DNA from 4 places in the Erwinia billingiae Eb661 genome. Region 1 is predicted to be linked to each of the others. Evidence: predicted binding sites of a transcription regulator. Region 1 holds the regulator's gene; each other region holds the start of a gene.
What was found. The regulator LexA, encoded in region 1, represses DNA repair genes until DNA is damaged. The targets are predictions, from matches to a motif close to TNCTGTATGTACATACAGNA.

Region 1 (7,616 bases):
CACCGCAGGCGTCAGCCAGGCTGGACGCTGGGCTTCAATGGGGTCGATGGCATCACGCCACTCCGGCACATGCTTGTTCAGGTAGGTCACCAGCGGCAGCGGCTCCCCGAAGTTCACATACCCCTGGCCGAGGTTACGCAGCTTGCGCAGTCCGCGCACCATCTGCATAAACCCTTCTTTCTCTTTCGTCGCACCACGTAACTCTTTGGCGTAGGTTCCCACTTCCATCACGTGCTCATAACCGATATAGATCGGCACCAGTGTGATAGGGCGGTTACCGCCGCGCAGCATCGCCTGAATAGTCATCGACAGCGTGCCGGTTTTCGGGTCAAGCAGACGACCGGTACGGGAACGACCGCCTTCGACAAAGTATTCTACCGAGTAACCACGGGTGAACAGCTCGCCAAGATATTCTCGGAATACCGTTGAGTAGAGCTTGTTACCCTTGAAGGTACGGCGGATAAAGAATGCGCCCAGACGGCGGAAAATCGGGCCCGCTGGCCAGAAGTTCAGGTTGATACCGGCGGCAATGTGCGGTGGCACCAGACCCTGGTGATACAGCACATAAGAGAGCAGCAGGTAGTCCATATGACTACGGTGGCAGGGCACGTAGACGATCTCGTGGCCGTCTTGCGCCAGCTGACGCACGCGCTCGCCGCCGTTGACGTTGATGCCCTGATACAGCTTGCTCCACGTCCAGCCCATGATGCGGTCCGTCAGACGGATGGCTTCATAAGAGAAGTCGGCGGCGATCTCTTCCATCAGCTCAACGGCGTTCTGCTGGGCTTTTTCATGGGAGATTTTCTTGCTGCGCGCTTCGTCTTCCACCGCTTTAGCGATGGCTTTGGACTGCAGCAGTTTATTGAACAGGTCCTGACGCACCGGCAAACGCGGGCCAATGGCCGCCAGGCGTTGACGGGCAAAGTGCATGCGTGCCACGCGCGCCAGCTTCTGCGCAATGATTTTGTCGGTGCCGTGTTCCGTTGCCATACGGCGCAGGGAAACCATCGGTGAGAAGCGGACAAAGCTGTCGCGGCCTAACCACAGCACGGCAAAGAATTTTTGAATGCCATTCAACACGCGCAGATGAGGCTGATCGTCGCCCTGCACTTCACGGCCTGGTGCACGGCCAAACATCACGGATACCGGCACCATCTGCACGTCCAGCAGCGGGTTGCTGCGGTGCAAATCGAGGTATTCGTGGAACAGTTTTACCGATTCAACGTTAGGCACGAAATAGGGGAATACGCGTGGGCCGTCATGGATAAACACATGACGTGGCAAAACCGTACCGTCGATTTCCAGCGGATCTAAAGGATCGGGCAGATCCTGTTTACGGCATTGCTCACGCAACGCCAGCAGATCGGCCTTTGAATCATAAGGCAGCACATACATAATAGGGCGCGATGTATCCAGCGCCAGCTCGGAAACCGGCTCGGCGGGAATCGCTTTACTTTTTACCAGGAATTTTACTGGTAAATTCAATAAGTTATAATATAAGTTACGCCAACCTGACATAGATACCATGAAGCCTCTTGTTAGCAAAGCGCCGCAAGCATACCAGAAAGCGCCAGTGAGATCTGTGGTGTTGCAAAATGTGCGCCACCCAGACATTGACGTTAAACATCTCAAAGGGTTCCCTGATTATGGCAAATAACGTCACCGGATTGACTCGTATCATTAATGCCGCCGGTTATTCCTGGAAAGGAATACGCGCCGCCTGGCAAAACGAAGCGGCTTTTCGCCAGGAAGCGGTGGCCGGCATTGTCGCGGTGATTGTGGCGTGCTGGCTGGATGTGGACGCCGTCACGCGGGTGTTGCTGATAGGGTCCGTGATGTTGGTGATCATTGTTGAAATCCTTAACAGCGCGCTGGAAGCGGTGGTCGACCGCATTGGCAGCGAGATGCATCCTTTATCGGGTCGCGCCAAAGATATGGGCTCCGCTGCCGTGTTGCTGACGATACTACTCGCTGTTTTCGTCTGGGTAATGCTGCTAATTCCCTGATTGCGGCGCGCTTTCCATAATCTGACAAACTGCTGTTTTTTCCACATCTTTAGGTTTTCAACGCACAAATACCTGTATATACTCACAGCTGACTGTATAAACAACCAGGGGGCGGGATGAAAGCACTAACTGCAAGGCAGCAGCAGGTTTATGACCTGATACGCGACCACATTAACCAGACCGGCATGCCACCGACGCGGGCAGAAATCGCTGCACAGCTCGGTTTCCGTTCCCCGAATGCGGCTGAAGAGCATCTCAAAGCGCTGGCACGTAAAGGCGTGATCGAGATTGTTTCCGGCGCGTCTCGCGGTATCCGTCTGATGATGGAAGAAGAGGAAGGGTTGCCGCTGATTGGCCGTGTCGCCGCAGGTGAACCTTTGCTGGCGGAAGAGCACATTGAAGGCCACTACAAGGTGGATCCTGAACTGTTCAAGCCGGGCGCCGACTTCCTGCTGCGTGTTAGCGGCATGTCGATGAAAGATATCGGGATTATGGACGGCGATCTGTTGGCTGTGCATAAGACTCAGGATGTGCGTAACGGCCAGGTCGTGGTTGCGCGCATTGACGACGAGGTGACGGTAAAGCGCCTCAAGAAGCAGGGCAATATCGTGCATCTGCTGCCTGAAAACGGCGAATTCCAACCGATCGTGGTCGATCTGCGCTTGCAGACCCTGTCGATTGAAGGTCTGGCCGTCGGCGTAATCCGCAACGGCAACTGGCTGTAAACGCCTGACCTTAACGCGCTGCTTTTGCGGCGCGTTTCTCTTTTGGTAAGCTGTATGCCTTATTGACTGGCATATACAGCTTCCGTGATGCTTTTAAGCCAGTCGCACAGTGGATGACCATGCGATTATTTTCTCCCTCAGATAACCAACTCTGGCGGCTGGCGCTGCCAATGATCCTGTCGAATATCTCCGTGCCCTTACTGGGCCTGGTGGATACCGCGGTCATTGGTCACCTTGACAGTCCTTCCTACCTCGGCGGCGTTGCCGTGGGCACTACCGCGACCAGCTTCCTGTTTATGCTGCTGCTGTTCCTGCGGATGAGCACCACCGGATTAACCGCGCAGGCCTTTGGTGCGGGTGATAAACCGGCGCTGGCCCGCGCACTGATGCAGCCGCTACTGATTGCCCTGGCGGCTGGCCTGCTGTTTATTCTGCTGAAATCCCCGCTTAACCACCTGGCGCTCTCTGTCGTGGGTGGCGATCCTGCCGTGCTGCATCAGGCCGCCCTGTTTATGAATATCCGCTGGTTAAGTGCACCTGCGACGCTGGCCAACCTGGTATTACTGGGCTGGCTGCTGGGCGTACAGTATGCCCGTGCGCCGGTGATCCTGCTGGTTGTCGGAAACCTGGTCAACATCGTGCTGGATCTGTGGTTCGTGATGGGGCTGGGCTGGGGCGTGCAGGGTGCGGCGGCGGCCACGGCGATTGCAGAATACGTCACGCTGGCGATTGGGCTGGTTATGGTCTGGCGGGTGCTGAAGCTGCGGGGCATTTCGCTGCCGATGCTGAAAACCGCCTGGCAGGGCAATTTCGGCCGGCTGCTGCGGCTGAATCGGGACATTATGTTGCGATCTTTACTGCTGCAACTGTGCTTTGTTTCCTTGACGATATTGGGTGCGCGGCTGGGCAGTGAGGTCGTCGCCGTCAACGCCGTATTGTTGATGTTCCTGACCTTTACCGCTTACGCGCTGGACGGCTTTGCCTATGCGGTAGAAGCCTGCTCCGGCGAAGCTTATGGGGCAAAGGACGCAAAAAGGTTGCTGCTGATTTGGCACGCGGCCTGTCGCCAGGCAGGACTGGTGGCACTGGCCTTTTCAATTCTCTATGGCCTTGCCGGCACGCATATTGTTGCCTTACTGACCTCAATCCCCGAACTGCAGCAGCAGGCTGACACCTATCTGTTCTGGCAGATTGTCCTGCCGGTCTGCGGTGTCTGGTGTTATCTGCTGGATGGCATGTTTATTGGTGCCACGCGCGCCAGTGAAATGCGCAACGGCATGCTGATTGCGGCACTGGGCTACGGCGCGACGCTGTTCACCGTGCCGTCGTTAGGCAACCATGGTCTGTGGCTGGCCGTTACCGTGTTCCTGCTGCTGCGTGGGTTGACGTTGTGGCTCATCTGGCGCAGGCACTGGCGCAACAACAGCTGGTTTGCGGGCTGAAATAATTCGTTACACCCACCTGCCGCTTCGTTATCTGCTGATCTCCCTGCCTTTTTTCACTTTTCGTTGTCACTTTTAGCTAAAAATGTGGCTTTATCTTTCGCCATTACGGGCAAACTCGCCATCATCTACTACAATTATCTGTACGTTAAGCAGTTAAGCAGCGTTTTATGTTGCTGCTGTGTGGTCTGCAAAGACGAAATCCCTAAAGCTGTGAACCTAAGGTTGAGGAGTTATAAGATGAACAAAGACGAAGCCAGCGGTAACTGGAAACAGTTGAAAGGTAAATTTAAAGAAAAATGGGGCAAGCTGACTGATGACGATCTGACCGTCGTCGAAGGTAAACGCGATCAGCTTGTAGGCAAGATTCAGGAACGCTACGGATATGGCAAAGAGCAAGCAGAGAAGGAACTCGGTGAGTGGGAAACCCACAATAACCACCGTTTCTGATTTGCAGCAAAATCTCTGACAAGATTTAGTTTCAGGACGATGCTCCTACCCCGGCACAAGGACAGTGCCACTTAATCCCCCAGCACTATCCCTTCTTTAACCTAAGAAATTACCCTGCGATGACGCTCTACTTGCCACGCTTCTTGCTGGCGACAGTATGATCGTGCTGGCATGCATCCTGATGCGTGCAGGCTTCCACTTCGACACAACCCCGGCACAACCCATGAGCTTCGATAACACTATTAGCCAGTGCGAATCCCGAGGTCAGGGCCAGCATTTTCAAAATGTTTTCCACCCCTTCAGCCTGTTGCTCTGCAACTGACCCGCAGCGATCGCAAATCAGCATCGCAGAAGTGTGAGAAGGCTGTTCAAAATGATGGCAGACCACGTAGCTGTTGGTGGACTCAACGCGGTGCACAAATCCCTGTTCAAGCAGAAAATCCAGCGCGCGATAAACCGTTGGCGGCTTCGCCTGAGGCTCGCTTGCCCGCAGCAGATCCAGCAGGTCATAGGCGCTGATCGCCCCATGGTGCTGGCTCATCAGCCGCAATACTTCCATACGCTGAGGCGTCAGTCTGACGTTGCGTTGCTGGCACAAGGCTTCAGCCTGCGACAGGATTTTTTCAGGACTGCTTACGTTCATAACTTTCCCCTCAGGTCAGATCAGTTTGTTATGTTATCACGTCCACCGAAAATCGCCGAATCCCGCCTTAACGCGTCAATCCGCCGGCTGTTACCGTTTAACAGACTGAAAAAACTCTTAAAATGACTGGTATTTCCCTCAAGAGAAAACAGTTAGCGATACTGATTGGTTTAAGAGTTTCAAACCGTGCCATAAAATTTCTATAAAACTCTATTAATGTAATTTGCAGGCTGTAATGTTACTGACTACCTTTTTACTGGGTGTTACAGCGATCCTGGCCTTAAATGACGGGATCAAAATGCTTATTGATTAGCCTGATAACAGATAAACAAACAGCCAATGAGCAGATAAGCCCCACCATTGTTACTTACTTCACAGCAATGAAATGTTGCCTTTGTGTCCATTATTCAGGCAGCAGAAATCTTCACGCCTGAACGGGCGTTTTTCCTCTTTTGTCACGGTGGGTTCTAGGTAAAATGGCGAAATTAATCCGTAAGTTGAACAGTTTTTCCCGTCCTGCAGTTTTTCCCATAGTGTTTCTGGCCCCCCTTAGCGCGTTAGCCGCTGGCAACTATTACGATGCCCGTAATGACGCCATGGGTGGGACGGGTGTGGCGTCCTCTACTTACGGCACGGCGGTGCTGGCTAACCCCGCGTTGATGACCAAAGCAAAACCGGATGACACGGTCAGCGTGATCCTTCCGGCTGCCGGTTTGCAGGTGACGGATAAAAACAATCTGGTGGATAAAGTTGATGACCTGACTGACAGCGTCGATCGCTATCAGGACATTGCCAACAACATCACCAGCTTTGCCGATTACCCAAAAGTGCAGGCGGCGGCCGGAGACCTGGCCAGTCAACTGCGGGGGATCAAGGGGAATCAGGCCCACGGCACGGCGGGCGCGGCGTTTGCGGTAACCATTCCCAATGAAACGCTGCCATTTGCTTTCGTAACCAAGGCCTACGGTACCGCGCACGTTACGGCTGATGTCACCCAAAGCGATATTGATTATCTTCAGGGCGTCGCCGATGGCACCGTGTTCCCACTGCCAGGCGATCAGAGCAAGCTGACGTCGGCTGGCCTCGGGCGTGGTGCGATTGTTTATGATTACGGTGTGGCGGTTGCGCACGAGTTCAATATCGCAGGCCATCCGGTTTCCTTTGGCGTCACGCCAAAGCTGCAGAAAACCTACCTGTATAACTACAGCGCCTCGGTTTATAACTACGACAAATCAGATTTCACCAACGGTCGTTACAAAAACACCAACAGCGGCTTCAACCTTGATGCCGGCGCCGCCACCGATATTGGCGACAACTGGACGTTGGGTCTGAGCGCGCAGAACCTTATTTCGCGCGATATCGATACCAAAGAAGTGAACGGCTACAAAGATACCTACCAGATCAGCCCAATCGTCACGCCTGGCGTGTCTTTCCATACTGAGCGACTGACCGCAGCGCTGGACGTTGACGTAACGCCAACCAAAGGCTTCAAAACGCAGGAAGAAAGCCAGTATGCGGGCGTGGGTGCCGAGTACCGTCTGCTGAGCTGGTTACAGCTGCGTGCCGGTTACCGTGCCGATATGAAGTCCAACGACACCAACGTTTACACCGCCGGTTTTGGCCTGTCACCGTTTGGCAAGGTGCATCTGGATCTGGCCGGTATGAAAGGCGACGACAGAACCTGGGGTGCGGTTGCCCAGCTGAACTTCACCTTCTGATCCCTCGGGCTGCATCAGCCATAAGGGTTAACAACAGGGCGGGATCCTCTTCCGCCCTGTATTCCGTCTCCCCGTCGCAGCGATTAACTGCGGCAATGCCCGCGATAATGCGTGGGCCCGCGTGCTGAAGGTGTGTCTCCGCCGGCAGGCGTGTTATCATTGCGCACATTATCGTCATTTGTTAATCACACCGAGTTTGCGCGCTTTATGACCCAGATTTTACCTGCACACCGTTTTTCCGTTGCCCCGATGCTTGACTGGACCGACCGTCATTGCCGTTATTTCCTGCGTCAGTTAACGCGTCATTCCCTGCTGTACACCGAGATGGTTACCACCGGTGCCATTGTGCACGGCAAAGGCGATTATCTGGCGTGGAATCAGGCAGAACAGCCTGTTGCCCTGCAGCTGGGCGGCTATGACGCTGCGGCGCTGGCCGAATGCGCAAAGCAGGCGGAAGCGCGAGGCTACAACGAAATCAATCTGAACGTCGGCTGTCCGTCGGATCGTGTGCAGAACGGCCGCTTCGGTGCCTGCCTGATGGGCGAACCGGCGCTGGTCGCCGATGGCATTAAAGCGATGCGCGACCAGGTGTCGATCCCGGTGACGGTGAAAACCCGCATCGGCATCGACGA
Region 2 (7,616 bases), 1.3 Mb from region 1:
GCCAACGGCCTGATCGAACAGCGGATCCAGCTCTTCATCACCATCCAGCGTCAGACCGCCTTCGCTCTCTTCGCCAGCGGTGATGCTTTCGATGTATTGCGGACGACCGCGCGCCTTCCAGTCCTGCACAACGGCGTGCACTTCCTCATCGCGCACAAAGGCACCATGAACACGCACAGGCATCGAGGAGTTCGGTGGCATATAAAGCATGTCACCCATTCCCAGCAGCGATTCAGCGCCTGCCTGATCGAGAATGGTACGGGAGTCGATCTTGCTTGAAACGGTGAACGCAATACGCGTTGGAATGTTAGCCTTGATCAGACCGGTAATCACATCGACCGACGGACGCTGTGTCGCCAGAACCAGGTGGATCCCTGCGGCACGCGCTTTCTGTGCCAGGCGGGCAATCAGCTCTTCAACTTTCTTGCCCACCGCCATCATCAGGTCGGCGAACTCATCGACCAGCACCACGATATACGGCAGTTTTTCCAGCACCGGCGGCGTGGCATCCATGCTTTCGCCCGGTTTCCAGAATGGATCCGGAATTGGACGCCCCATCGCTTCAGCCTGAGCCACCTTCTCGTTGTAGCCTGCCAGATTACGCACACCCAGCGCCGACATCAGCTTATAACGACGTTCCATCTCACCGACACTCCAGCGCAGCGCATTGGCGGCGTCTTTCATGTCGGTAACGACTTCGGTCAGCAGATGAGGAATGCCTTCATAGACCGACAGTTCCAGCATTTTCGGGTCGATCATGATAAAGCGCACGTCTTCCGGCGAGGCCTTATACAGCATGCTGATAATCATGGCGTTAACGCCGACCGACTTACCAGAACCGGTGGTACCGGCCACCAGCAGGTGAGGCATCTTGGCCAAATCCGCGATCACCGGCTGCCCCGAAATATCTTTGCCCAATACCACGGCAAGCGGTGAGGGGTTATCGCGGAATTTAGCGCACTCCAACACTTCACGCATATAGACCGTCTGGCGATGCTTATTAGGCAGCTCCAGACCAACATACGGCTTGCCAGGGATCACTTCCACCACGCGAACAGCAACGGCTGAAAGCGAGCGGGCAAGGTCACGAGACAGGTTAGAAATACGGGCTGCTTTCACGCCCGGTGCTAAATCCAGTTCGAAACGCGTAATGACCGGACCTGGTGAGATGCCTACCACTTCTGCTTTCACGCGGTAATCAGCCAGACGGGCCTCAACCAGTCGGGCCATTTGCTCCAGGGCAAACATATCGACTGGTTCAGCTTCAATCGGCGGTTCGGTCAACAAATCCAGCGAAGGCAACGGGGTGGTCGGGCGTTCCAGACGTTGCTCATGACGCACGAGGAACGGGTGGAACAAGCTATCTTCAGCCGGTTTCGCCGGTTCTGGCTCAGGCGCTGCTTCCTGAGGAGCCTGCCATGATGGAGCAACGGGTGCCTGTGGCTGCTGTGCTACCGGTTGAGCCGGAGGAGCCTGCCATGATGGGGCAACCGGAGCCTGTGGCTGCTGTGCTACCGGTTGAGCCGGAGGCGTATGCCACGATGGGGCAACCGGAGCCGGTGGCTGCTGCGCGACCGGTTGAGCCGGAGGCGTCTGCCATGATGGCGTGACGGGTTGCTGTACCGGCGCATGTTCAGGCGTAGAACTGTGCTGTTGCCACTGCTCTGCGGCCTTATCGGTCTCTGCTGGCAAGGTAAACAGCGGCTCGCTTGGGCCGTCATCCACCAAATCATCCATTGGAGAGAAATCGAACGCTCCAGCGGTATCCAGTTTGAAGGACGGAGCCTGCTGCTGCTCCTCCTCGCCATACCGTTGCTGCTGTTGTTCAGCAAACTGACGAGCCAATGCAGCCTGTTGCAGAGCGGCTTCATCATCTTCAGCGAACTCTTCGCCATAGCGCGTCTGCTGCTGAGCCATAAAGGCCTCGCGCAGATGGGCCTCTTCCAGCTCCATCGCATCTTCATCCGCAGCGGGCAGAGTGGCGGAGGTGGATCCCATCAGTTCCTGCTCTTCTTTCGCCTTCTCTTCAGCCATACGCTGAGAAGGCAATTTGATGCCATAAGAAGCCAGTTCACGACGCGTTGGCAATTTAACCGGGTTAGGACGCGGCAATGCCGGGCCGATGCCTTGCTTAACCTGAGGGTTAACCGGCGCCTCACTGGTCGCACTGAATCCCGGCATAAACGGCGCGGACGCTGCCGCGACTTTAGCCGCAGCCACGACACCCTGAGTGCCAGCAGCCATATCGGTTGGCTGAGTGGACTGCGGAGCAGAGAAGTCGAATGGCGAAGAACTGTCTCGCCAGTTCCCCATCCGTGGCCCTTCATCTTCGTCATCCACCTGCACTGAAGGTGCAGGTGTGGTCTCAGCCGGCATTTCAAAGCGGTAAAGTTCAGGCGTTTGTGCTACTGGCGCAGCCGCAACAGGCTGGGCAGTCACGGGAGTCGCCGCCTGAGCGGGAGCATAAGCAGGCTCAGCGGGAACATGCGCAGGCTGAACGCTGGCGACCGGAGAAACCGGGGCAGCAGGAGCCTCTTCAGCTTGCGGAGCCGCAGCCAATGGTGCAGCAGTTGCAGCCACAGCCGATTTGCTCAGAAGCGGATCGTTGTCCTCTGCTTCATGCTCATCGTCCTGCAGTATTTTCTTCGGCGCAGACAGCAGCACATCATCTTCTTCGCTGCGGGCGCTTTGCTTCAGAACAGGTGCGGCCGGAGCCGCTTCGCCCTGCTCGTCTTCATACTCATCATCATGCCAGCGCTCATCGTTACGCGAACGATTACTGGCAAAAGTCAGCACGCCCATCACGACACCACCGATTTTCTCAGCGATAGTGAGCCATGACCAGCCGGTATAGAGCGTTAATCCCGCAGCCCAGATGCACAGCAGCGTCAAGGTGCCACCGGCGCTGCTGAACCATGGCGCCATGGCATTACTCAGCAGGCTGCCAATCACGCCACCCGAAGCGAAGTACCAAATGTCATCGGCATTCAGCGCCGCAAGGCCGCATGAAGTGATCACCAGAGCCAGCACGCCAATCAGGCGCAGGGCGACTGCGAAGTAATCAATGAATTCCTGAGAGTGGCGCTGACGGAAAGTGATCCAGCAAAGGCCTAAAATGACCGGAGGAATGGCATAGGCCATCACACCAAAAATGAAGAACAGGGTATCCGCAAGCCAGGCGCCAATGCCGCCGCCCACATTGTGGATAGGTTCATGCCAGGCGGTCTGGGACCAGCTGGGATCGGAAGGATTGAAGCTCACCAACGCTGCCATCAGATAAACGGCAAAAAGAGCCACAACAATCAACAACGCTTCGAGCAGACGACGCCCACTGCTAAGCGGTTGTAAGGATACTTCTTTATCTTCTGTGTATTCCTGGCTCAAGAGTACTCTCCAGGGGCCTGTAAACTATGGAGGCAACAGCGCCGGGCGAGCCCGACGCTGAACCTGTATGAATTCACAGGAGTGTACCGAAAACTATCAGGTTTTGCACCTGCCCTGTGTTACCGCGTTTTAATGACTAAGCGGTTACTTTGTTTCACTTCTTCCATGACGACATAGGTCCGCGTATCGTTCACGCCCGGCAGACGTAGCAGGGTCTCGCCCAGCAATTTACGGTAAGCCGACATATCAGGAACACGGGTTTTCAGCAGATAGTCAAAATCGCCTGAAACAAGATGACACTCTTGAGTTTCCTCAAGTTTTTGCACGGCGGCGTTAAATTGCTCAAACACATCCGGTGCACCACGATTCAGAGTAATCTCAACGAATACCAGCAGTGACGCGTCCAGATAGTGTGGATTCAGCTGCGCGGTATAACCCAGGATGAATCCCTGGCGCTCGAGGCGACGGACACGTTCAAGGCAGGGTGTCGGGGATAAACCCACACTCTTGGAAAGATCGACGTTAGAAATTCGACCATTCTTTTGCAGTTCGTTAAGGATGTTGCGGTCGATCCTGTCCAGATCTTTACCAGGTCGTTTTTTATTGTCTACCATTATTATTGTCTCTCTTAATGCCTTCCCTTTACTTGCCATACCCTGGCGCATTCGATGTGCAGGGTTGTTCTAAGTGAAGTCAGGAGCCTGTTGCGCTTCTTGCAAAACGCCCATCCGTATGACGCATGTTGTCTGTCCACACCATGCGTCATGACCAATGACAGACTGAGTTTATTCGGCCAGCGTGCCAAAACATGGAATGAAAATCTGTTTTGCCAGCCTAAATCCCCTCTGCTTCCTACACTGTTTTCGCAAAAGCGCAGCCGATTGTCAAAGCAAAACAACTAAAACCAGTACAACATGCCAGAAGTATCGCTGCGTGACTGTTTTTAAATGGATATTTTCAGGGCATTGCACTGTCAGGTGTCAGCGTTTGCCCCAAAATAGCGCACAACTCGCCCGCAAGGTGAAAGGGTCCATTGGTCAAACCTTTCGCAGTCATCGTTAACAAAATCGCAGAATGCTTTTGTTGCCGCGTTAAATTCCCTACAATCGAAAAATGTTTGCCAGACAAATAATGAGGGTCTCATGAGCACGGCCAAACACAGTAAATTACTTATCCTGGGCTCAGGCCCGGCTGGCTATACCGCTGCCGTTTATGCAGCGCGCGCCAATTTGAATCCGGTGTTAATCACCGGCCTGGAAAAAGGCGGTCAGTTGACCACCACCACCGAAGTTGAAAACTGGCCGGGTGACCCGAACGATCTGACCGGTCCGGCGTTGATGGAACGTATGCAGGAGCATGCGGAGAAATTCAACACCGAGATCATTTTCGACCACATTCATACGGTCGATCTGCAGACGCGCCCGTTCAGATTAACTGGCGACAGCGCGGAATATACTGCTGATGCTTTGATCATCGCTACCGGTGCCTCTGCCCGCTATCTGGGCTTGCCGTCTGAAGAAGCGTTTAAAGGACGCGGCGTTTCAGCCTGTGCAACCTGCGATGGTTTCTTCTACCGTAACCAGAAAGTTGCGGTGATCGGCGGGGGGAATACCGCCGTTGAAGAAGCGCTTTATCTGGCGAACATCGCTGCAGAAGTGCATTTGATTCACCGCCGCGACAGCTTCCGCGCGGAAAAAATCCTTATCGACCGTCTGATGGAAAAAGTGCGCAACGGCAATATCGTGCTGCACACTAACCAGACGCTGGATGAAGTGATCGGCGATCAAATGGGTGTCAGCTCGCTGCGCCTGCGCTCTGCGCTGGACGATCAGCAGACTGAAGAGCTGAATGTAGCCGGTCTGTTTGTCGCCATCGGGCATAGCCCGAACACCGGCATCTTCAAAGATCAGCTTGAGCTGGAAAATGGGTACATCAAAGTCCAGTCGGGTCTGCAGGGCAATGCGACTCAGACCAGTATTCCAGGCGTGTTCGCCGCGGGTGATGTGATGGATCATATCTACCGTCAGGCGATCACCTCAGCCGGCACCGGTTGTATGGCGGCTTTGGATGCAGAACGCTTCCTCGATGGATTAGTTAAAAACTCTCAGTGAGTTGTTAACACTCTGCATCAATCTTGCCAAAGGCGACCTCAACTGGTCGTCTTTTTGCTTTCCGCATTGTAACATTGCCAGCCAATCCCCCTGTTTTTAGCAGGGATGTTTTCTCCTCTTTCGTCTAACGCTCAGCTGGAAAAGCATGAACAAAACACGGCAGCAACAGTTACTCCGTTGGTTAAAAAGCCAGACCGGGCTGGGTAAGCGCTGGTTACGGCTCTCTCTGATGCTTGGCATGTTAAGCGCCCTGCTGATTGTCTGTCAGGCGTGGCTGCTGGCCTCACTGCTACAGGCGTTGATTGTTGATCACACGCCACGAGAAGCCTTAGTCACCCCGTTCGTGCTGCTGTTCGGCTGTTTCGTTCTGCGCGGTGTGTTGGCCTGGCTACGCGAAAAAGTGGGATTCGAATGCGGCAGAGCTATCCGAACCACGCTCCGACGTACGGTCCTCAATCAGCTCAGCGCATTGGGGCCGGCCTGGATTCAGGGTAAACCTGCGGGCAGTTGGGCCACGCTGCTGCTGGAACAAATCGAAGATATGCAGGATTACTATTCCCGCTATCTGCCGCAAATGCTGCTGTCCGTTTTTATCCCCTGCTTTATTCTGATTGCCCTGTTCCCTGTAAACTGGGCCGCTGCGCTCATTTTGCTGTGTACCGCGCCGCTGATACCGCTGTTTATGGCGCTGGTCGGTATGGGTGCGGCGGATGCCAATCGCCGTAACTTTCAAGCGCTGGCCAGGCTCAGTGGCCACTTCCTCGATCGTCTACGTGGGCTTGAAACCTTACGCCTGTTCCATCGTGCAGAAGCGGAAACCGAGAGCATTCGCCAGTCTTCGGAAGATTTCCGGCAACGAACCATGGAAGTCCTGCGCCTGGCTTTCCTCTCCTCCGCCGTGCTTGAGTTCTTCGCCTCACTGTCGATCGCCGTTGTGGCGGTCTATTTCGGCTTCTCATACCTCGGCGAACTCAATTTTGGCCATTATGGCTCCGGCGTTACGCTGTTTGCCGGATTCCTTGCGTTGATCCTCGCGCCGGAGTTCTTCCAGCCACTCCGCGATCTCGGCGCGTTTTATCATGCCAAAGCGCAGGCCGTCGGCGCCGCTGATGCACTGGAAACCTTCCTGAATCAGAGCGAAACCCTGACCTCTTTACAAGGCGAAAAGGTGATTGATACGCAGCATGGCCTGACTTTCGAGGCACAGGAACTGCAGATCCTTTCCCCGGATGGCAAGGTCCTGGCAGGACCGTTGAATTTCACCTTGCTTCCTGGCATGCGCGTGGCGCTGGTCGGGCAAAGCGGTGCGGGTAAGACCTCCCTGCTTAACGTACTGCTGGGTTTTCTGCCCTACCAGGGATCGCTGCGGGTCAATGGGACTGAACTGCGGGAAATCTCGCCGGAGTTCTGGCAACAGCAACTTGCCTGGGTTGGACAGAACCCTCACCTCCCTGCTGCAACGTTGCGGCAGAATATTGTGCTGGCCGGCCGGGTTGACCCGATCAAGCTTGACAACGTTTGCCAGCAGGCCGGCGTAAAAGAGTTTCTTTCACAGCTGCCGAATGGGCTGGAAAGTGAAATCGGTGAGCAGGCCTCTTCTCTGTCAGTCGGTCAGGCGCAACGTATTGCAGTGGCCAGGGCGCTGTATAAGTCCTGCCATTTCCTGTTACTTGATGAGCCCGGTTCAAGCCTCGACAGTCGCAGTGAACAGCGGGTTAATGAAGCCTTACTGGCCGCGTCCTTCAGCCAGACCACCTTAATGATCACCCACCAGTTGGATCAACTGGGCCGCTGGGATGAAATCTGGCTGATGCGCAACGGCAAAATCCTGCAGCAAGGTGACCACGCTGAGCTTATGCGCTCGCCCGGTGCATTTGCCGAACTGGCTGCCAGGCGTCAGGAGACCGTAGAATGAAAACGTTAATGCCGTTTCTGGCCCTTTATCGCCGTCATATCTGGCGGCTGTCATTGGGAATTGTGCTGGCCATTATTACCCTGCTGGCCAGCATCGGTCTGTTAACACTTTCCGGCTGGTTCCTGGCCGCTTCCTCAGTGGCAGGCTTTGCCGGCTTATACAGCTTCAACTACATGCTGCCAGCCGCTGGTGTCAGGGGTGCGGCG
Region 3 (7,616 bases), on a different replicon from region 1:
GAATAACAAGCATTTCTCAACCAATTTCTGCCGCTAGCACGAAACAGACATGCTGATGTGACTGGTCCGCTTTGAGCGATAAGCAGACATTAAAATCATGATGATTGAGTAGTTCTGCATATTAAACATAACATCCGAATCTTCACCGCTGCCAACCGCCCAACGCTTGTTCATATTTTTTGACAGATAACAGCAAAACAACCCGCTATCTCCTAAAGCCCTTCAGGATTAATATTCTTCTCATCGAAGGCGGAAAGCCTCCATAACTTAAAAATTCAGAAGGAATTTAGCCATGAAATCAATCAAAACTTTAGTTGCAGTTTCCGCCCTGTCCCTGATTTCTTTCGGTAGCTTCGCCCAGAGCGTGTCCGCATGTGCATCAACTCTTGACGCCGCTGAAGCCCAGATCGCCGCACAGGCACAGCAGCACGGCGACCAGTACAAAATTACCAGCGTGAACAGCAATAACCGCGTGTACATGACCGCTGAACTGTACAAATAACGGATGGTAGCAAAAAGAATTGCCGGAAGAGGTCGCCCATGTGGCGGCCTTTTTTGATCCGTCCCCGCCAAACGGGCGAAATGAACATAACATCAATTTGCGCGCCCATCTAAAATGCACTTAGTCCATTACTGGCACTAAGTGGACGCGCGAGTCAGGTCTGCTATGAGCGAGAAACGGACATTCGCCCTATCTCTTTTATCGCACTCTCAACAACCACATATTCTTGATTGAATTCTTTGGTTTATCGTTCTTTCAGTCAGATTTTACAAATTTAAAACTGTTTTAAATCGTAGATTTATGTAATCTGCCATACTCATGTACTAGTCAGGTGGATTGAAATGAATTTTTCGTCAATTGAGGATGTTAGGAACCGTATCGATCAGATTGACAGTGAACTGGTTAAAATGATCGCGCAACGTAGCCAGTGTGTTAAAGCTGCCGCAGCTTTCAAAAGTGACCATTCAGCCGTGCGTGCTCCAGACCGCGTCCAGCAGGTAATCGATAAGGTAAGTAAACAGGCGAATGAAGCAGGACTTCCCACAGTGATTATCGAAAAGGTCTACCGGGCTATGATCGGTGCGTTTATCGATTATGAACTCGATCAGCACGACCAACTGCGACAAGAAAACCGCTGAAATCGTGCGTCAAGTTACTATATAAGAGCTGTTGAATGTCCGCTGCTGGCTGTGAGTTCTACGGATCGATGCAACGCTATCCTTAAAGAAGGGGGGACGTTGCCATGAAACGAAGAACTCGCATTCACTACACGCCAGAACAAAAGGCGATTATCTGGGACAGATATAAGCAAGGTGATTCCCTGCATGATATCGCCAGAATGTTCGACAGATATCACTCTTCTGTTATGCCGACTATCCACCAGACTGGTGGGTATCGTCCTCCTGTTCGAAAGCGGCACCGGTTAGCGCTTTCGCTTGATGAAAGAGAGGAGATATCCAGAGGATTGGTAGCAAGACGTAGCATCAGGGATATCGCTGACAAATTATCAAGAGCCCCCTCAACGATTAGCCGCGAGATCAAGAGGCATGGAGGTGCAAAACAATACCGTGCAGCAAAAGCAGATACAGCTGCGTGGGAAAGTGCTCTGAGACCAAAACCTTGCAAGCTAATTGAAAGCCCCACATTGTGTAAACTCATTGCAGAAAAGATGCATCAGGACTGGTCGCCGGAACAAATCGCCGGTTGGCTGAAACGCTGTTATCCGGATAATCAGGAAATGCATGTGTCACACGAAACGATTTATAAAACGCTTTTTATACAAACCCGGGGAGCATTAAAAAAAGAACTACAGCAATGCCTCAGAAGCGGAAGAGTTGTGCGTAGATCCAGAACGTCATCGCTTAAAGGGAAAGGATTAGGGTCAATCCCGGATGCGATAACTATCAGAGAAAGGCCACCTGAAGCCGCAGACAGAGCCATACCAGGTCACTGGGAAGGCGATCTGATCCAGGGCTCTAAAAACTCCTATATTGTCACTCTCGTAGAACGCCATTCCCGCTTTGTTATGCTGGCTAAAATCAGAGACAACAAGACCATAACGGTTATATCTGCACTCATCAAACAAGCCCGGGAATTACCCGTTGAGCTTTATAAAACACTAACATGGGATCGGGGGTCTGAAATGACCAGCCACAACCGGTTTACTGTAGCCACAGACATCCAGGTTTATTTCTGTGATCCTCAATCTCCCTGGCAACGCGGCTCAAATGAAAATACGAACAGATTGCTCAGACAGTATTTTCCAAAAGGAACTGACTTATCAGTTCACAGCCAGCAAAGACTAAACAGTGTTGCCAGACAGCTCAACGAGAGGCCGAGAAAAACGTTAGACTATGAATCACCCGCAGAGCGTTTTAACCAATGTGTTGCATCCATCGGTTGAACTCACAGCACTTAGCGGAACTATACGACACAGATTTTGAGTGTTTTTGTCGTGAACAGAATCCATGCTGGAAGCTGGCAAAGGCGGACTTATGAACTGAAAGATATGTCAGGATAACCGCAAGCCACCGGCGGTGCGCCTGCGTCATGGCATTGCGGGTACAGCAGAGAAACGGTAAACAGGTAGTCAGTTAAAATGCATATCACGCCCGGTAAACCGGACTTACCGCTGAAGGTTAAGGCCTTCCTGCCAGCGCCAGCGAAACAGCGTTTCCCAGCGTTCATCCCATTCATCATACACCACCACCCCTTCCGGGGTGACGGCCGCCGTCTGGCGATCGACGAAACGAAAGTCCGACGGCATCGCGCAGACGGTGTCGTCAACCTGCCACAGAGTGTGCAGGTAAACGTCCCCCCTGCCCCAGTGCCAGTGGGCGCCATCTTCCTTCAGGCAGTCAGGCCACCACGTGCGCCCCATCAGCGCCACACCAAGCATGGCCACGCCCGCGTTTTCAGCCATCAGCAGCACCTCATAACGGATGATTTCACCGCGCGAGTGAACCTCAAAAACAACAAACCAGTCATTCATGCTGATGCCTCAGATAATGCGGGACGGCGGAGTGGGCCCGGCAGCAAGGATTATGCCAGCTTAAGCTGAGCCCGGGAATGCGACTAAAGTACGGTGCAGGCGGGCCGATACCAGGAGTAATCACATTACCTACCCGACCGGAATGGTTTACCCTAGAAACCATTCTAAAAGGAGAATTTCTATGGGAACCGCTAAACCCCCCGTTTTTATCCACGCCGCACCGAAATGCCTCGCCGCCAGCCTGCGCGAAATGGCTGACCTGGTGGAAGCCGGCAGCCATGAGATACGCGAGGCGGAGGTGTACTACGATACCGCGGAGAACGGGGAGCACCTCACCCTTTACCGCGTTGTGCATGCCCCCGGCCGTGCAGAAAGTTAGGCGCCTCTTACAACAGGAGTCAGGATGCAGGGTCGTCCTGCCGGACGGGCAGGCGCGGCCCGCCGGCGGAAATATTCCGACTGGCGTTCCCCGCCTCCGGATGATTAACGGGAAACAGGGTTACCGGCTCACAAAAATACCGGTCTGCACCCACCCCCACCGCTCGCCGCAGCGGCCGTCTGAGGCGTACCGCAGCAGCGCGAGGAACGAACAGACTGCGCGAGGAAGCGGAACGGCACCATCACCTTGCATATTCCCCTGACACACGATGCTCACGGACACACCTTTATCAGCGCTTTTTGACGCTGCCGGCCAGCCAGAACCCCGCGGCCAGAATAATCACCCACAGCAGCTGGAGTACCGCCTTTACCCCGATGCTCAGGTCATGCATGACCAGCAGCGGAACGATGCACAGTGCGCTTGCCAGCATGCACCACTCTCCCCAGCTCTTGCGCCGCGCGGGCGGCACGGCAGAAAGACGTTTTCGTATGGCGGACAGCATGGTCGTTTCTCCTGAACTGATACGGTCATTGTTCTTGCCGGCATTATGTAAAGGGCCGTGACAAAAAGGCAGCTTTATTTATACTGGTTATATATACAGCATAGTCAGGATTCAACAATGCCTCTTTTAAATCTCCACACGCCTTCTTCCATGCCGGAGCGTATCCTGCTGCCGCTTTTTTCCGACCGGTGTGCGGCAGGCTTTCCTTCCCCTGCCGCAGATTATGTCGAAGCCGCGCTTGACCTGAACGAGCTCTGCATCCGCCACCGGGCCGCCACCTACTTTGTCAGGGCCTCCGGTAACAGCATGACCGATGCCGGTATTAAGGACGGGGACCTGATGGTTGTCGATAAGTCAGAAAAGCCGTCGCACGGGGATATCGTTATTGCCGCAGTGGATGGTGAGTTCACCGTTAAGGTGCTGCAGCTGCGCCCACGACTCGCACTGCAGCCCATGAATCCGGCTTTCCCGACTATCTACCCGGACCCCGACGCGCTGGAAATCTTCGGCGTGGTGACCTGGTTCCTGCACGCTACGCGGAGCTGAAGCATGTTTGCCCTGGTCGACGTCAACAGTTTTTATGCCTCCTGCGAGAAGGTATTCCGCCCTGAGCTCAGGGATGTCCCCGTCATCGTATTATCGAACAACGACGGCTGCGTAATCGCAAGGTCCGCAGAGTCTAAGCGCCTCGGCATAAAAATGGGGGAACCCTGGTTCCAGATAAGGTCACGGCAGTTTCCGGTGCGGCTTAACGTGTTCTCCAGTAATTATTCTCTGTACCACGACATGTCTGTCAGGGTGTCGACTGTACTGGAGGAGATGGCGCCCGCCACGGAAATCTACTCGATTGACGAGTCGTTTCTGGATATCAGCGGCATAGACAACTCTGAACCCTTTGAACACTACGGACGCCGCGTTCGCGAAAGGGTGAAGGCCGTTACCGGTCTGACGGTGGGCGTCGGGATGGGGCTGACCAAAACACTCGCAAAATCAGCACAGTGGGCGAGCAAGGAGTGGCCACAGTTTGGGGGGGTACTCGCACTGACAAGGGACAATCCGGTCCGGACTGAAAAGCTTCTGTCGCGACAGCCCGTGGAAGAGGTCTGGGGCGTCGGCCGGCGGCTGAGTAAACAGCTCAACGCGATGGGTATCGTCTCCGCGCTCGATCTGGCACGCAGCAACCCCGCCTTCATCCGCAAAAACTTCAGCGTGGTGCTTGAAAGAACCGTCCGTGAGCTTAAAGGTGAATCCTGTATTGCCCTGGAAGAAGCCCCACCGGCAAAGCAGCAGATTGTCTGCAGCCGGAGTTTCGGTGAGCGCGTCACCACGCTTGAAGGTCTCAGGCAGGCCATCTGTAAACATGCCGAACGCGCGGCGGAAAAGCTCCGTCAGGAGGGGCAGTACTGCCGGCACGTTTCGGCTTTCATCAAGACGTCGCCCTTTTCTCCCGGAGAACCGTACTACGGTAACGTTGCCGGCGAAAAGCTGACGGTGGCCACGCAGGACACCCGAGACATCATCTCGGTTGCAATGAAAAGTCTTGACCATATCTGGCGTGATGGCCACCGTTATGCAAAGGCAGGAGTGATGCTCGGCGACTTCAGCTCTGGCGCTCTGGCTCAGCTGACGTTATTCGACGAGCGGCCGCCACGCCCTCAGAGCGCAGAACTGTTGTCCGTGCTGGACAAGGTCAACGGTTCCGGGCTGGGTAAGCTGTGGTTCGCAGGCCAGGGAACACAGCAGGACTGGCAAATGAAACGGGAAATGCTTTCACCTGCATGGACTACGCGCTGGAGTGATATTCCTGTGGCCAAGTTGCGATAGGTTCTGGCTATCTTTGGTTCCAGACCTTATTATTGAGGTGAACTATATTTTATTAACTAACTTAGGAGATCCCGGTGCTTCTGTTTAGTTATCCTGCCACTTCCCTACCTTATTACCCGCCCCCCGGGTCAGCAGGGCATAAGCAACATACTCAAAATAAATGTCCAGCGCTGCGATTTTCAACAATACACCGTTTACAACATAGTTTTCGGTACTATTAAAGTATAGCGATGAAGCCGATTTGAAAGAGCAGATTGACGAACTTTTTGACGAAATATACCGCACCGCTGAGATACGTAACTGCGTGGTCGATGATATGACGCTAACCAATGATGCGACCAATCAGGGCAGGAATGAATACGATGGAGGTTGGCTTTAATTTCCTGATAGAGGCTTAAACCAAAATTCCCGCCAGTTCTAACATTCAAAAAACTCTTATACTCATTTACACACAACAAACACATTTACTCATTTGTGTTTTTGTGTATAATTAAACTCAAATGAGTAAACACACAAATAAGGTTAAACATGAAAATTATCGCGTTCCTCAACCCCAAAGGGGGGTCTGGTAAAACGACTGCGGCGATCAACGTCAGTAGCTGCCTTGCCAGTTCGGGAAAAAAAATTGCAGTTGTAGATACAGACCCACAGATGAGCCTCACTAACTGGAATAAAGCAGAGAAAGCAGCATTCGATGTTTACACCGCAGCATCAGAGAAAGACGTTTACCAGGTAAGAAAAGATCTGGCTGAATATGACTTTGTGATTATTGATGGAGCCGGTTCTCTGTCAGTTATTACTTCCGCAGCGGTGATGGTCAGCGATCTTATTATCATCCCGGTAACACCCAGCCCTTTGGATTTTTCCGCTGCCGGTTCTGTCGTCACGGTACTGGAAGCCCAGGCTTATAATCGTCCGGTAGAAGCTCGATTCCTCATCACACGGAAAATCGAACAAGCCACCATGCTTAATGTCCTGAAAGATAGCATTGCTCAGACGGGTATTAAGCCGTTTAAAACTGCGATCACACAACGCCAAAGTTACGTTAAATCCGTCATGGAGGGGGAGAGCGTTTTCGATACCAACGATGGAGCAGCAAAGGGCGAGATAGCCATTCTGACGCGAGAAATAATCGAATCATTTGAGTAAAAACTCATATACTCATTTCAGCATATTAGAGGTTATGTATGGCACTAACTAAGCAAACCACATCAAAAACAATGAGTTTCGGTGAGCATCGAGATCTTGAAAAAGTCGTCAATAGCACACCCACGGGAAAGCAAAAGAGAGTCAACGTTAACTTTGATGAAGAAACACATATCCGCTTCAAAGCGGCGTGTGCAAAACGAGGAACATCTATTACTGATGTGATAAAGGACTTGGTTGATAGCTGGCTGAAAGCAAATGACAGGTAAATTACTCAAATACACATATGAGTAAAAACTCATGTGTAATAATAAGAGAGTATAACCATCCAGAGATACTCTCTTGTTAAGCAGATCAATTCTGCTGTGGCTCTGGAACGTCATCGTTAACAGACGGGCTACTTCCAGCATCGGCTTCTTTCTTCGCGGCAATGAGCGCATTGGACTGCTTGTTAGTGAGCACCGTCCGCGAACAGTTAGCTGCGTAAAATTTTGCGACAGTTACAACTTCCTCACCGGTAAACGTCTGTGGATCGTCCGGGTTATTTTTAAGGCTGTTCTTCGTAATCTGGAGAGCAACTACTTCCGGATCAACATAATTGGCGAGCTACGATGCTACACGTTTCGCTGAATGACCTGTCCTGCTTGTTTGGTCAGATGTAACTTGATCCCAAGTATCAAGCGCCGCATCCTTTCCGCTTCGCAGTGTGTCTCTAATCTTTTTAACTGTCATATTGCAACTCGCTAGATACTTCATTAAAAAATGAGTAATC
Region 4 (7,616 bases), 1.8 Mb from region 1:
CGCCGTCCGGCGGCGATAATTTCATCCTGGCGTTGACGATGGCGGGCATCGCGGGCTTCATTTGGGGTACTCATCATGACCTCAAGCCGGTAAGCGGTTCGCGGGTGAGCGAAAACCTGCGGGATAGCGGGGTGAGAGCGAACGTTCATTCTCAACGCCGGCATTATAGGCTTGCGGAGGTTCGGTGGCGAAGTGTTTTGGGCAATTTGCTGCCATAAAGTTGATAAATCAGCGTTTATGTACCAGGCTTATCCTCACATGGAAAATAAACGAGGAATAAAAACATGAATAAAGTAACGGGATTTATTGGTGCTGCGGTGGCTCTGGCCGTGTTGTCTGGTTGTTCGGCCTATGACCGTGCAGAAAGCTACGTGACCAAACCGGTTGTTCAGGACGTGAAGAAAGGAATGACCCGCCAGCAGGTTCGTGATATTGCCGGTCCTCCTTCTACCGAAATCACCATGGTCCATGCCCGTGGTACTTGCCAGAGCTATGTGCTCGGCGAGCGTGATGGCAAAATCCAGACTTACTTCGTCAGCTACAGTGATACTGGCCGTGTGATGAACTATGGCTTCCAGAGCTGTAAAGAGTACGATACCGATCCGCAAGCGGCTCAGTAATCGCACCCGCTTAATGAAAAACGGTCACCTTCGGGTGACCGTTTTTTTTTGCAAGTTACAGGCCCGGCGGGCGAGGCACTTCGAGATAACGACCGTCGATGTCGCGACGGTAGTAGTGGCCATCCTGCACATAAAAACGTTCGCCGTTGTAATCCAGTGAACGCATATCGCCGCTGACGCGCTCAATCGGAGGCTGCACCACCACATAGGTATTGTCGTTCTGCCGCTGATAGTAGTTACCGTTCAACGCGTAATAGGTCAGGCCGCCGATTAACACCGCAGCTGCCGCTTCTGGCAGGAAAGAGAGGTGGTCTGGCCCGTGGCCACCGTGCCATCCATGTCCTGGATCGCCATGCCAGTCAGGACCTGGGCCCGGTCCCCAGCCACCTGGGTGGGCAAAGGCCAGCGCAGGCGACAACAACGTTACAACTAACAGTGCACTCATCACCTTTTTCATAAGGATCCTCCTGGTTCTGACTGACGCTAACATTACGCCGCGCCAGTCAAAACGCAAGAGCAAGTGGGCCGCTATTGTGGCTTGCTAACAGTGCTTAACACTTCCTTAACGCTTCCTCCATCAAGCCTGTCATATCACGACGTTGTGCTGATTAAAACCTCAGCTAATACCGCAACTTCCCGATCGTTAAGCCGGCACGCTCAACGCTTTTTGACTGCGTGACCAGATGCGGTGCGCGCCCATCGCTGCAAGGAACTCGCTCATGAACACGCCTTCGGCTTTACTGTCTTCAATGATGCCTTCTTCCTGCTGATCGTCAGCCAGACCAAACTGGGATTTGAAGCGCCGGGCATCGCCACTCAGGCCGATCACTTTCAGGTGCTTATAGGCTTCCAGCAGAAAGTAACGCGCATCGCCACTCAGCAGCAGCGCATCAATATTGCCATCTGGCACGATCACCGCATCAAAGGTCAGTGACGGCAGTCCGCTGAAGGTGGCATCGATCGGCAAATCTGAGCCATCATCGGCCCGAACCTGGCCCATATGGGGCGCAATCAGCTTGGCGTGAACCCCGTGTTGCTTAAGCTCCATCAGGATTGCCAGCGTATCCGCCGCAATCACACCATCACTCATGAGCAATGCAACCTGACGACCTTTAATGGTGCCATTGGGAACGGCATACAGACTCAGACTGGCGTCCTTTTTTAGCCCGTTTACATCCTTCGGCGGCGCAGTGTGCATCTTCTCGTCGGAAAGGGAGATCCCCAGGTGCTCGGCCACACCGTTTGCCAGCGAAATATCGATATGCACCAGATGATCCACTACCCGCTCGCGAATATATTCACGCGCGACCTTGCTGAGCTCAAACGAGAAGGCATCCACAATATGCTGTTGCTCTACCGGCGTCTGGCTGTTCCAGAACAGGCGAGGCTGCGAGTAATACTCACCAAATGAGGGGCTGCGCTCGCGGATTTTGTGGCCTTCAATCCGTTCCTGATAGCTTTCGAAGCCGCCGCGATGCGGTGAGGGGGGCGTTTCACGCGGCCAGTTATCATTGATTGAATTCGGCTCGTAGTTCGCCGGGTTGGTATCAATGTCCATCCGGTGCATGCCCTGACGCTGGAAGTTGTGGTAAGGGCAAACCGGGCGGTTTATCGGGATCTCATGGAAGTTTGGCCCGCCAAGGCGACTGATCTGCGTATCGGTGTAGGAGAACAGCCGGCCCTGCAGCAGCGGATCGTTGGAGAAGTCCATGCCGGGAACAATGTGGCCGGGATGGAAGGCCACCTGTTCGGTTTCGGCAAAGAAGTTATCAGGATTTCGGTTGAGCACCATCTTGCCAATCAGCTCCACCGGCACCAGCTCCTCCGGGATCAGCTTGGTGGCATCAAGGATATCGAAGTCGAATTTGAATTCATCCTCCTCGGCGATCAGCTGCACGCCAAGTTCATATTCCGGGTAGTCGCCCGCTTCAATCGCTTCCCACAGGTCGCGGCGGTGGAAGTCCGGATCGCGCCCGGTCAGCTTTTGCGCCTCGTCCCATAGTAGCGATGCCTTCCCGGCAACGGGCTTCCAGTGGAAACGCACGAAGGTGGATTTCCCTTCGGCATTGATAAAGCGGAAGGTGTGAATACCAAACCCTTCCATAGTGCGATAGCTGCGGGGAATGCCGCGATCGGACATCGCCCACATCACGTTATGCAGGGTTTCAGGTTGCAGCGACACATAATCCCAGAAGGTGTCGTGGGCACTTTGTCCCTGTGGAATTTCATTGTGGGGCTCAGGTTTAACCGCATGGACAAAATCAGGGAATTTATGCGCATCCTGAATAAAGAAGACCGGTGTGTTGTTACCGACTAAATCAAACACGCCTTCATCGGTATAGAACTTTGTCGCCCAGCCACGAATATCTCTTACCGTATCAGCCGATCCCGCACCGCCCTGCACGGTAGAAAAACGCACAAAGACCGGCGTGATCCGCTCCGGGTCGCGCAGGAAGTCCGCTTTGGTGATCTCGCTCATATCCCGGTAGGGCTGAAAATAGCCGTGAGCCGCCGAGCCACGGGCGTGGACGATGCGCTCGGGGATCCGTTCGTGGTCAAAATGGGTGATTTTCTCGCGCAGGATAAAATCTTCCAGCAGCGTTGGGCCACGGGTTCCGGCACGCAGGGAGTTTTGATCGTCGGCGATGCGGGTGCCCTGATTAGTAGTCAGCGGGAAGTTTTCACCTCCTTTACGGAAGGTCTCCAGCGAATCAAGCTTGGCGTTATGGGTATCAGGTGCTTTCAGGCTGCCGGGTGCCGTAGGCTGTTTGCCTGGCGCGGTGGGTTCAGCCAGCGGCTTGTGTGAACCATCTTCAGGGGCCAGTGAATCCATACCTGGTCGCGCAGAATCGGGGCCGGTAGAGGGCGCATTATGACTCAGTTCCTTGTTATCGGTTTCTTTCGACATGCTCACTTACTCCTGCAATTGTCGTTTCAGACTCCAGTAACTATAGAACAGGGACGCGGGTACGCCCGGAAAGTGCAGGGATATGCGGCGGGGGAATCATGACAGGATGTTTGGTGGGATAAAACAGAACGGGCCAGCAGTGTGCCGGCCCGTGTGGAGATCAACGGTGCGCCAGTTCCACGTCGTTATCTGCATCGGCATTTAACAACGTTTTATCGGTCTGCTTCAGCCACTGGCTGGTCAGCGTACCGGCGGTCATCGAGCCGTTGACGTTCAGTGCCGTGCGGCCCATATCAATCAGCGGTTCAATGGAGATCAGTAATGCGACCAGCGTCACCGGCAAGCCCATGGTTGGCAGGACAATCAGCGCCGCGAAGGTCGCTCCGCCGCCAACACCGGCCACACCCGCTGAACTCAGCGTAACGATGCCGACCAGCGTGGCAATCCACATTGGATCAAAGGGATTGATGCCAACGGTTGGTGCAACCATTACCGCCAGCATGGTTGGGTAGAGTCCCGCACAGCCATTCTGGCCAATGGTGGCACCGAACGAGGCGGAGAAGCTGGCAATGGATTCCGGGATGCCCAGACGACGCGTCTGTGCTTCAACGCTCAGCGGAATGGTCGCGGCGCTGGAACGGCTGGTGAAGGCGAAGGTAATCACCGGCCAGACTTTGCGGAAGAAGCGGCGTGGATTCACGCCATTAACTGACAGCAGCAGCGCGTGTACCGCAAACATGATCGCCAGACCGAGATAAGACGCCACCACGAAGCCGCCCAGCTTGATAATGTCGTTCACGTTGGAGCTGGCAACCACTTTGGTCATCAGCGCCAGCACACCAAATGGGGTGAGCTTCATGATCAAACGCACCAGCTTCATCACCCATGCCTGCAGCACGTCAATGGCAGCCAGCACGCGTTCACCTTTGGGTTTGTCGTCGCGCAGCAGATGCAGAGCAGCAACACCGAGGAAGGCGGCAAAGATCACCACGCTGATAATTGAGGTCGGGCTTGCGCCGGTCAAATCAGCAAACGGGTTTTTCGGCACAAAGGAGAGTAGCAGCTGAGGCGTGGAGAGGTCAGCCACTTTGCCCACATAGTTATTTTGCAACGCAGCCAGACGCGCGGTTTCCTGCACACCCTGCACCAGGCCTGTGGCATTCAGACCAAACAGCCAGGTCACAAACACCCCTACCAACGCGGAGATGGCGGTGGTAAACAGCAGCACGCCAATGGTCAGTACGCTGATTTTGCCCAACGACGAGGCATTATGCAGACGGGCAACCGCGCTCAGGATCGAGGCGAAGACCAGCGGCATCACAATCATTTGCAGCAGTTGCACATAGCCGTTGCCGACAACGTTAATCCAGCTGATCGACTCTTTCAGCACCGGGCTGTCAGAACCATAAATAGTGTGCAGGCCCAGGCCAAACAGTACGCCGAGCACCAGTCCCACCAGGACTTTTTTCGACAGGCTCCAGTTGGCGCCGCCGGTTTTGGCGAGGATCACTAACAGGGCAACAAACGCGGCCAGGTTAGCGAGTAATGGAAGGTTCATCCCCAATTCTCCAGTCAATATGGCGTAATTCCCTACGCCGGTAAGCTTCAGATAATTTTTATCGCGTACCAAGTACGACACGTGCGTGAATGGTATCAGCTCAAACTGGTGCTGCCATATATCCAAAAAATATGGCTTATAACGATTTGCGTTTAATTGGGTGTTTAATGGGCGTTTTGCGAGTTTATCAGCCGGTTCATGCCGCTTTGCACCGAATTAACCATTTGCGCGGGCCAGCCGGACGCACCAAAGGGGGGCATTCCCTGCGGAAACCACATGGCGTAACCCACCAGTGCGAGGCATAACGCGCGCTCTAACTGATTGCCTTTCTGGCTCCTTAACAGCGGCAGGCGAAATCGCCAGCGGCAGGGCCACAATAAAGGGACGCCGGCAGGGGTCAGCATATCGGCGGCGATATGGCTTAGATATCCCAGTACTAATCCCTGAAAGACATCGGCGGGGATCACCCAGTCTTTTGGCACTTTTAAATGGAATAGCGCCACGCCACCCAGAACCGCAAGCAGGCTATGGGTAAAACCGCGGTGCCCAAACACGCGCGCGACAGGTTGCGAAATCCATCTGAAGCGTTGCCCCAGGGTAGATTTGGGGTGATCGATATCCGGCAGCAGGCAGGTCAGCAGTGTCGCAGGCACGATATGCCACCAGTCGCCGTTAGCCAGTTCCGGCGTCAGGTCGGCGCGTTTGGCAAAGATGGCACTGGCAATTGCAAAAATGAGATGGCCTTCGGCCGTCATGGGAACACCTGGCTGCTGAACTGTCGATGTATACAGTATAGGGGATATATACAGTAGAAACTATACGTTACCCTGTAACTAAAGATGACTATTTTTACGTTATTGAAGGGGTTAACAGCAGGAAGGATGTGGCGCGGGCGATTTCGGGCGAAAAATCAGACCGGAGCGGGCAGAAACCCGGCTCCGGGTGTGGATTACCTGCCGTGCAGGTGCGCGGAGGTGAGTTCGTTAAGCGAAGTCAGCTTAACGTTCGCCAGCGACCAGCGGGCATCATCAGCATGTTCTTGCGCCGGGATAACGATTGAACGCATGCGGGCGGCTTTGGTTGCCACCATACCGTTAATCGAATCTTCTAAGGTGACGCAATTCAGCGGGTCTACTCCTAATCCAGCGGCGGCATCGAGGTAAACCTGTGGGTGCGGCTTGCTGTAAGGCAGGGCTTCAGCAGAGGCAATCACGTCAAAGTAGTCGCGCAGATTGAACATCTCCAGCACGCGATTCAACATATGCAGCGGTGAAGCGGACGCCAGGCCAATCTTTAAGCCCTCGGCTTTGCACAGCTTTAATGCCTGCTCCACGCCCGGCAGCAGAGGACGGCTGTCTTCGACTAGATTCAGCGCGCGGGCAATAATCCGCTGGGTGACTTCTTCCTGTGAGGGGCCGCTCCACGGCAACGCTTCATGCCACATTCTGACGGTCTGATCGATGCGCAAACCCAGCGTATCGGGCAACTCATTCCGACGGGTCAAATCGATATTCAGCGTGGAAAACACGTCCAGCTCAGCCTGATCCCACAGCGGTTCAGAATCAATAAGCAGGCCATCCATATCAAAGATGGCGGCAAGGACGGGGCGGGAATAGGACATTTTGCGGCTCCTTTTGAAAATTTACCTCACCATAGCATGAAGCTTTCATCGACAACATTGTCCCGCTTGCGGCGGTTCTTCCCCTTTTAACGCGACATGACGACTTTTTTCAGGCACATTTCGCTACCTGAAGGTAAACTTATCACCTCAAACCTTAGTCAGGAGAAAGCATGACTTATCAACAAGCTGGCCGGGTCGCGATCCTCAAGCGAGTCGCTGGCTGGATTATTTTTATTCCGGCGCTCATTTCAACGCTGATTTCACTGATGACCTTCCTCGAGAAGAGCCGGGAAAAGCGCGAAGGGATTAATGCGGTGATGCAGGATTTCTCCCATGTGATGATCGATATGATCCGCTTCAACACCGGGTTCCTTAATGCGTTCTGGAATAATTCACCGCAGCCCGATTTTAATCACGGCAGCAACGTCACCTTCTGGATTGTCTACTGGCTGATCTTCGTCGGGCTGGCCTTACAGGCTTCTGGCGCCAGAATGTGGCGACAGTCGCGCCATCTGCGTGAAGGGATTGAGGATCAGGTGATCCTGGAGAATGCGAAAGGGCCAGAAGGGCGCAGCCGCCAGCAGTTGGAAGAGAAAATTATCGTGCCACGTCACACGATTTTCCTGCAGTTTTTCCCCCTGTATGTCTTACCCATCGTGATTGCGGTGGCGGGTTACTTCGTCCTTAAGCTGCTCGGCTTTATCTTCTGACAGACCGGCCTGAAGCACACTTCAGGCCGGGCGGGCATTTTTCTTGCCCAGTTCATCGGCATCCAGCAGCGCACCTACCGCCTGCTGGGCCTCGCCAAACCAGTGCCCACCAAAGACATTCGCCCGGTTAAGCAAATAATAGAGCTGATACACCGGCTGACGCTGAAGGTAATCTACCGGCAGCGGCCAGACGGATTCA

Region 2: a site for LexA is predicted at 3,446-3,465, ahead of EBC_RS09200 (DNA translocase FtsK 4TM domain-containing protein). Genes of this name have one in related genera too.
Region 3: a site for LexA is predicted at 3,956-3,975, ahead of umuD (translesion error-prone DNA polymerase V autoproteolytic subunit). Genes of this name have one in related genera too.
Region 4: a site for LexA is predicted at 5,860-5,879, ahead of EBC_RS11180 (metal-dependent hydrolase). Genes of this name have one in related genera too.

The regions. Positions count from the first base shown of each region.
Region 1 is NC_014306.1:367,864-375,479, forward strand. Features, by position in the region: gene plsB (glycerol-3-phosphate 1-O-acyltransferase PlsB) at 1-1,518, opposite strand, end outside; gene EBC_RS03060 (diacylglycerol kinase) at 1,647-2,006, shown strand; gene lexA (transcriptional repressor LexA) at 2,123-2,731, shown strand; gene dinF (MATE family efflux transporter DinF) at 2,851-4,173, shown strand; gene EBC_RS03075 (CsbD family protein) at 4,414-4,623, shown strand; gene zur (zinc uptake transcriptional repressor Zur) at 4,751-5,266, opposite strand; gene EBC_RS03085 (conjugal transfer protein TraF) at 5,743-6,984, shown strand; gene dusA (tRNA dihydrouridine(20/20a) synthase DusA) at 7,192-7,616, shown strand, end outside.
Region 2 is NC_014306.1:1,675,628-1,683,243, reverse strand. Features, by position in the region: gene EBC_RS09200 (DNA translocase FtsK 4TM domain-containing protein) at 1-3,384, opposite strand, end outside; gene lrp (leucine-responsive transcriptional regulator Lrp) at 3,504-3,998, opposite strand; gene trxB (thioredoxin-disulfide reductase) at 4,527-5,495, shown strand; gene cydD (heme ABC transporter permease/ATP-binding protein CydD) at 5,641-7,410, shown strand; gene cydC (heme ABC transporter ATP-binding protein/permease CydC) at 7,407-7,616, shown strand, end outside.
Region 3 is NC_014305.1:108,921-116,536, reverse strand. Features, by position in the region: gene EBC_RS01080 (YdgH/BhsA/McbA-like domain containing protein) at 293-502, shown strand; gene EBC_RS01075 (chorismate mutase) at 844-1,140, shown strand; gene EBC_RS01070 (IS30 family transposase) at 1,245-2,405, shown strand; gene EBC_RS24665 (hypothetical protein) at 2,628-2,993, opposite strand; gene EBC_RS01060 (hypothetical protein) at 3,175-3,372, shown strand; gene EBC_RS24920 (hypothetical protein) at 3,662-3,874, opposite strand; gene umuD (translesion error-prone DNA polymerase V autoproteolytic subunit) at 3,992-4,420, shown strand; gene umuC (translesion error-prone DNA polymerase V subunit UmuC) at 4,424-5,698, shown strand; gene parA (ParA family partition ATPase) at 6,227-6,847, shown strand; gene EBC_RS24915 (plasmid partition protein ParG) at 6,886-7,113, shown strand.
Region 4 is NC_014306.1:2,118,028-2,125,643, forward strand. Features, by position in the region: gene EBC_RS11155 (TetR/AcrR family transcriptional regulator) at 1-74, opposite strand, end outside; gene osmE (osmotically-inducible lipoprotein OsmE) at 285-620, shown strand; gene EBC_RS11165 (DUF6515 family protein) at 676-1,077, opposite strand; gene katE (catalase HPII) at 1,264-3,528, opposite strand; gene EBC_RS11175 (L-cystine transporter) at 3,689-5,086, opposite strand; gene EBC_RS11180 (metal-dependent hydrolase) at 5,251-5,841, opposite strand; gene hxpB (hexitol phosphatase HxpB) at 6,036-6,707, opposite strand; gene EBC_RS11190 (YniB family protein) at 6,878-7,417, shown strand; gene EBC_RS11195 (fructosamine kinase family protein) at 7,439-7,616, opposite strand, start outside.